Linked DNA regions of Thermoclostridium stercorarium subsp. stercorarium DSM 8532. The protein of the gene in region 1 interacts with the protein of each later gene in a pairwise test. Links are inferred from orthologs where the notes say so. Each region holds a gene or a part of one and is shown in the gene's direction. Other genes may lie near its edges. The genes, in order: CST_RS09870 and CST_RS01555.

The links.
Region 2: the proteins of CST_RS09870 (region 1) and CST_RS01555 interact in binary tests that used the Escherichia coli proteins (3 or more experiments, as listed by UniProt). The link is inferred for Thermoclostridium stercorarium subsp. stercorarium DSM 8532 from one-to-one orthologs.

What each region holds. Positions count from the first base shown.
Region 1 is NC_020134.1:2,286,168-2,289,555, forward strand. Bases 116-3,169 are described here. They hold CST_RS09870 (transglycosylase domain-containing protein), read left to right. Parts: upstream 116-429; coding sequence 430-2,910; downstream 2,911-3,169. Other genes in these bases: tyrS (tyrosine--tRNA ligase), read right to left, coding at 116-120; spo0A (sporulation transcription factor Spo0A), read right to left, coding at 3,014-3,169. In the rest of the region: more of tyrS, read right to left, coding at 1-115; more of spo0A, read right to left, coding at 3,170-3,388. UniProt on the Escherichia coli protein: Cell wall formation. Synthesis of cross-linked peptidoglycan from the lipid intermediates.
Region 2 is NC_020134.1:366,446-369,747, forward strand. What follows is about bases 189-3,156. They hold CST_RS01555 (penicillin-binding transpeptidase domain-containing protein), read left to right. Parts: upstream 189-618; coding sequence 619-2,694; downstream 2,695-3,156. Other genes in these bases: mreD (rod shape-determining protein MreD), read left to right, coding at 189-601; minC (septum site-determining protein MinC), read left to right, coding at 2,760-3,156. In the rest of the region: rod shape-determining protein MreC, read left to right, coding at 1-99; more of mreD, read left to right, coding at 92-188; more of minC, read left to right, coding at 3,157-3,302. UniProt on the Escherichia coli protein: Catalyzes cross-linking of the peptidoglycan cell wall. Responsible for the determination of the rod shape of the cell. Is probably required for lateral peptidoglycan synthesis and maintenance of the correct diameter during lateral and centripetal growth.

The sequences.
Region 1 (3,388 bases):
TATGTAAAAAGTAACCTGCTGACTGCCCAATATTTCGCGTATTTTATCTTCATTCGTAGTCTGAGCAATAAAACCCCGTTCCTTCAAAACATCAAAAACATTCCTGCTCAATTTACCCATCCTTTCATAGGTTGTAAATTTGCATATATTAACTTAAAATGAAATCATACTAAGAAATATACTTTTAACAATTATAATGAATTATTCCCCAAAGTTCCAGTGTAATCGAAAAAAAACTTTTGACTTCATAAATTTATGTTATAATATTAACATCTTTTAGAGGGTGCTATTCGGATAAACCCGACCTTAAATATTTCCTGCCTGTATATTTTACCTTTTTTAACCGTATAAAATTAAACAGTTTTTAAAAAAATTCTCCGAAAATAAGCATTCCTCTTGGGAGGAAAAATTATGAGGTTTTTTAATCTAATGTTAAGAAAAAACAAAGGTAAAAAACTTTTTAAAACGGGAAACAAACTAAATCCTGAAACAGCCGTTCCGAAAAAGCGGCATCAGGCAGTTGCTGGACTGTTATACGCTCTCAGGGTTTTGGGTGGGGCGTTGAAACTGATTCTTATTGTTCTGATACTGGTAGGATCTATTGTAGGCGGACTTGGTGCCGGTCTTATTTACGGATATATTGTTACCACACCCGAGCTCAGCGCCAGTGATCTGCAATTGACAAAATTCAATACCTTTATTTATGACATTGAGGGAAACGTTATTGCCGAACTGAAACGCAATGAAAACCGCGTCTGGATTGATTACGTGGACATACCCAAAAACCTGATTAATGCCTATATAGCGGTGGAAGACAAGCGTTTTTGGGAACATAAGGGCGTTGATTTTAAAAGATTCATATACGCGGCATTCTACAGCGCAAAGTCTTATCTGAGAGGTGAACACACTTTCCAGGGCGGAAGTACCATTACTCAGCAAATGGTAAAAAATTTGACCGGCGCAGATGATGTTACAATAAAACGGAAAATTCAGGAAATGTGGCAGGCACTGAAGCTTGAACGGGAAGGCCTGTCAAAGGAAGACATACTTACCAGATACTTGAATACAATCCCGTTTGGAGGAACGATATATGGTATTGAAACCGCGGCACGGGTTTATTACGGAAAAGACGTAAGAGAACTTTCTCTTGCCGAATGCGCAAGTCTTGCCGGAATCACCCAGTGGCCGTCAAAATACGCCCCGGTTAATGAAGAGAATAAAAAAAATAACATCGAAAGGGCGCATATGATTCTCGGGTTAATGCTCGAACAGGGCATGATAACCGAGGCCGAATATGAACAGGCAATGCAGGAAGAAATACAGTTTAATTATAACCCCAGTGCAGGAAAAGTCACGAAAAACAGCAATCAGTCGTATTTTGTTGACGAGGTTGTAAAAGCCGTGATTAAAGACTTAAGCGGACAGAAAGGCATAAGCGCCCAAGCGGCCGAAGATATGATTTACAATTCCGGGCTGAAAATATATACCACAATGGATCCGAAAGTCCAAAAAGCCCTTGATGAGGTATTTACCGATGATACTTACTTCCCGCAGGTAAACGAGGAAGCAAAAAAACGGGGTGAAACACCGCAGGCCGCAATGGTGGTGATTGATCCTGAAACTGGCGCTGTGCGCGGTCTTTACGGTGGATATGGCGAAAAGAAAGGAAGCGTTTTTAACAGGGCAACGCAAATGAAGCGTTCCCCCGGATCAAGTATAAAGCCGCTCCTCGTGTATGCGCCCGGAATCGAAACAGGACGTATAACCGCCGCAACAGTTATTGACGACGTACCTCAGCATATGCTTCTTAATGATACGTCTATCCCCGAAAAACAAAGAACAAGACTATATCCCCAGAATGTGGAGAGAAAGAATTTCGGGTTAACAACCATCCGAGAGGCTGTCGCCCAATCACGTAACGTTATTGCCGCTCTCGTGCTAAGGGATTACACCACCTTCAAGGTGGGTCTGACCTACCTTGAAAAAGTTGGGCTGCCAAGATGGGAAGACGAAGGGAAAATTTCAATAGCAATGGGCGGCTTTACGAATCAGATGAGCCCTCTGGAAATGGCATCAGCATTCACTGTGTTTGCATACAAGGGCGTTTATTGGGAACCTTATTTTTACACAAAAGTCGAGGACGTAAACGGCAATGTGATACTTGAAAAGAACCCGAAGGGAACAAAAGTATACTCTGAGCAGACAGCCTTCATAATGAACGATATTCTTCAGGACGTGGTAACCGAAGGTACGGCTGCAGGTCTGGTTGTGAAAAACGGCAAAGGTCAGACCATACCGGTAGCGGGGAAAACAGGAACATCGGACAATAATATTGACAGATGGTTCTGCGGTATGACTCCATATTATGTGGCGGCCACATGGTATGGTTATGACAACAAAGAAGTTCCTATTTCCATGGTTTCAGCCGAATCAGCCAATGCGAGAAAAATATGGCAGGCAGTAATGACGAAAATCCATGAGAAGCTTGATGCAGTGCCGTTTTATTCATCCGTACCTCCGAAAATAGTTACAAGACAAATATGCAAGGATTCAGGAAAACTCGCAACAGATCTTTGCAGGCAGGATCCAAGAGGTTCAAGGGTTGTGGAGGAATACTTCATTGAAGGTACTGAGCCGGATTACGGCGATAAGTGCGATGTTCACTATAAAGCAAAAGTATGTACGTTATGCAAGGACGAGTTCGGCAGACCCATGCTTGCAAACGAGTACTGCCCGCCTGAAACGGTGGTGGAAAGAGTTTTCATACGCAGGCCCGTGGAATATAAACCTATGTTCCCGTCAGATCCTTATCCTGCGGACTGGTATTATGAAATATATGAAGGCGAATACTGCACAATACACGGAGGCGCTTCAGCGAACAGCAAAACCGAAAACATCTCGCCTTACTGATTAAATTACGACAAATACTGTGATCGAAAATTCCCTCACAACGGGTCCGGGAATAAAATTTCCCGCCCGTCATGAGGGAATTTATTTATCCCAAAATAATTTTTCATTTTGAAAGATATGTAAGTTTGATTTTGTTCGCAATCGTGGATATAAACTCAGAATTGGTCGGGGGATGATTTTTTCTTTTCTCGGAATATATGAAGTATTTGCTTAACTCATTTCTGTTTCCTTCCTGCCATACCTTGCGTATAGCATTCCGTATTGCCCTTTCAACCCTTCCGGCTGAAGTATTGAAGGCCTCCGCTATCATGGGGTATAATTGTTTCGTTATTGGAATAGTTCCGCGCTCGCAAAGGGAGTTTTCCACTATGGCCATCTGCAAATACCCATAACCGCTTAAATGCGCAGGAACTCCCAGTTCCATAAGCACTCTGCGTACGTAAAGTTCCAGATCTTCGCGGACAGTGTTTTTCTCGGT
Region 2 (3,302 bases), 1.9 Mb from region 1 along the record:
GATTATTATGCAATTGTAAAACCGGCTGTGGATTTCAGAAGGCTTGAAGAGGTTGTTGTCATAAAAGTAGGGGCAGAACAGGGGAACGGCGATGACTAAAAAAATCCTTATTGTGACTTCTTTAATATATGTTGCGTGTCTTCTGCAGAGCACAGTTCTCGGGTATATAGAGATACACGGAATAAGACCCAACCTGCTTTTGATTGTAGCGGTATCGGTTGCCCTTCTGAGAAATGATTTGGAGTCGGCATTTACCGGACTGGCGTTAGGACTCGGAATGGATATTCTTGTCGGCAGGGCAGTGGGATGGTATGGTTTGGGCTTTTTTCTGGCGAATTTTATTATAGCCCGGATAAATCCGAAATTATACAAAGAAAACCCTTTAATTCCGGTTTTTTTCGCATTTACTTCAACTCTCGCGATAGAAACGTTATACTATTTGATTACTTTTTTCCTGAAAGGATACGAAGATTTTCTGTTTGTTGTTACGAAGCTTATACTTCCCGAATGTTTATACAACGCAGTACTTTCTTATCCTGTGTTTAAGCTTGTCTCGCTTGTATACAGAAAAATTGACAAATACAGTCTTATCCGCACATGAATTAAGGAGGTGACGACGTGGCCGGAAAGTACGATCTCAGTGAGGAAGAAAAGGAGAAAAAGAAGCTTAAGGACATAAAAAGAAGATATATAATCTATCTTATTATCATTATACTGTGCTGTGCGGTTTTTCTGCGCCATCTTGTGAATTTGCAGATTGTGAACGGACAGGAATATCTTGACACTTCAACGAAAAGGATTGTCACCAGAGGGGTTATTTATGCAAACCGTGGCAATATCTACGATCGCAACGGAATTCCCATTGCAGGAAACAGGATGGGGTACTGTATAGAATATGTGGATACCGAAATGCCCAGTGATGAAAAAAACGAAATGCTGTACAAATTCGTCAAGCTTCTTGAACAAAACGGAGATACCTACAAATCCACACTCAGAAGTATCTTCAATATAAATGATTACACTTTTAAGGTTAACAGGGAGGGCCTTATAAAACAAATTTCCGTAAGAGATGAGGACGAGAAACTGTTGATGGAAGCAAGTCCGAAGGAAGTTTTCAATTACATGCGGGAAAAGACTTTCGGCATTGATCCGAAATATACCGATGAAGAGGCATTCCGCATTATGGAGTTAAGGTATGAAATGCTGATTAAACCCGCGACACTGGAAAATCCGCTGCTGATAGCCGAAGACGTATCCATTGAGACGGTAAGCGTACTTGAGGAAAGGAACAGTGAATTCCCCGGCTTCAGCACATTTACCAAACCTTTCAGAGAATATTACGATGCCAGTGTGATTGCCCATGTACTTGGGTATATGGGAAACATTGGTTCGTATTATGAGGAATGGTCGCAAAAATACCCCGAGCTTGGTTATACGCCAAACGACATTGTGGGAGTGTCGGGCATAGAGTTTGCTATGGAGCAGGAACTGCGGGGAATCAACGGAAAGATACGTAAAGAGGTGGACACCGAGGGAAGGCTTGCGTCTTATGAAGTGGAAGTTGCACCAACGCCGGGAAAGGACATTTATCTGACCATTGATTTGAATCTTCAGAAAACTGCGCTGGAATCACTGGAGAGGAATATAGAAATAATCAGAAACACCGATCACAGGGACAATTACCACGATGCAAACGCAGGCGCCGTTGTGGCTATGGACGTTAAAACAGGGGAAATACTGGCAATGGTCAGCTATCCCACCTTTGACCCTTCTGTTTTTCTTGAAGGAGATTATGAACAAATAAGCTATCTGTTAAATAATCCGGACAATATTACATTAAACAGAGCATGTAACGGTGCTTACGCTCCGGGTTCGACATATAAACCGCTGGTGGCCATAGCTGCACTGGAAAGCGGTGTAATTGAGCCTGAAACAGTGATTTACTGCCCGTATAAGAAGGAAATCGGGGGATTAATATGGACAAACCCGGAAGGAGACCAGAAATGGATAAACCTCGAGAAGGCCCTTGCTACGTCCAGCAATATGTTCTTTTTCCAGATCGGGTTTGAGACGGGTATAGATAATATAGTGAAATGGGCGAAAAATTTTGGTTTTGGAAGCAAGACCGGAATTGAAATTTCAGAGGATATAGGTTCCCTTGCGTCAAAGGAATATAAGAAGAAATATCTGAATGAAGGCTGGGTGCCGGCAGACACCTGCAATGCGTCCATTGGACAGTTATACAATGCTTTTACGCCCATTCAGCTTGTAAACTATGTCGCGAGTATCGCCAACGGCGGAAAACTGTATACACCTCACCTGGTCAGGAAAAAAGTGGACTATCAAGGTAATGTGGAAGAAACCGAAATAAAATACAGGGAAACCGGGGCAAAAGCATCAACAATCAAGGCCGTGAAGAAAGGAATGGTCGCGGTTGCAAATTCCCAGGACGGAACTGCGGTTTCAGCCTTTAAGGATTTTCCCTTTGAGGTTGCAGGCAAGACGGGAACGGCGGAAACGGCTTTGAAAGGCAAGCATTCTTCCAACGCGCTGTTTGTATGTTATGCTCCGGCGGACGATCCTGAAATTGCAGTTGCCGTTGTTGTCGAAAAGGGGGTAAGAGGTGCGTTCACGGCACCAATAGCCAGGGATGTTTTAATGGCGTACTTCAACTTAAAGGATCAGGCAAACTGAGGCCATCTGCCTTTAATTAATATAAAGCTTAATGCTCCGATAATTATAAAAAAAGAGGGTATGAAATGGAAAACGGTGCAAAAGTGATTTCATTTAAAGGTACTGCTGAGGGCCTGGTTATTACAATTCCGGAGGAAATGGAAACAGACCGGATCATGGACCAGATTGCCATGAAAGTAAAAGCTGCCGAAAGGTTTTTCCGCGGCGCAAAACTGAAAGTGATATACCGTGGAAAAAAACTCAGTGCGGATGAAGAAAAAAGACTTGTAAACGTTATGCAGGAAAACAGTTCGGTTACGGTTGAGGACGTGAAATATGAAGTTGTCCCGCCGCCGGTGGAAATTGAGAAACCTCAGAATATATCAGGCATGCCGTTACGCAGGATTTATTTCAAGGATCTCGAAGAAGGTCCGTGCAAGTTTATAAGGGGAACGGTACGGGGCGGTACGCGCATTCTGTTTGAGGGAAATGTGGTGGTAATAGGTGACGTAAATCCCGGAAGCGAAATTGTAGCTGCAGGCAATGTAGTTATTTTCGGGGCTCTCAGGGGAATGGTACATGCCGGGGCCGACGGTAACAGAGATGCATTTGTGGCGGCATTGAGACTC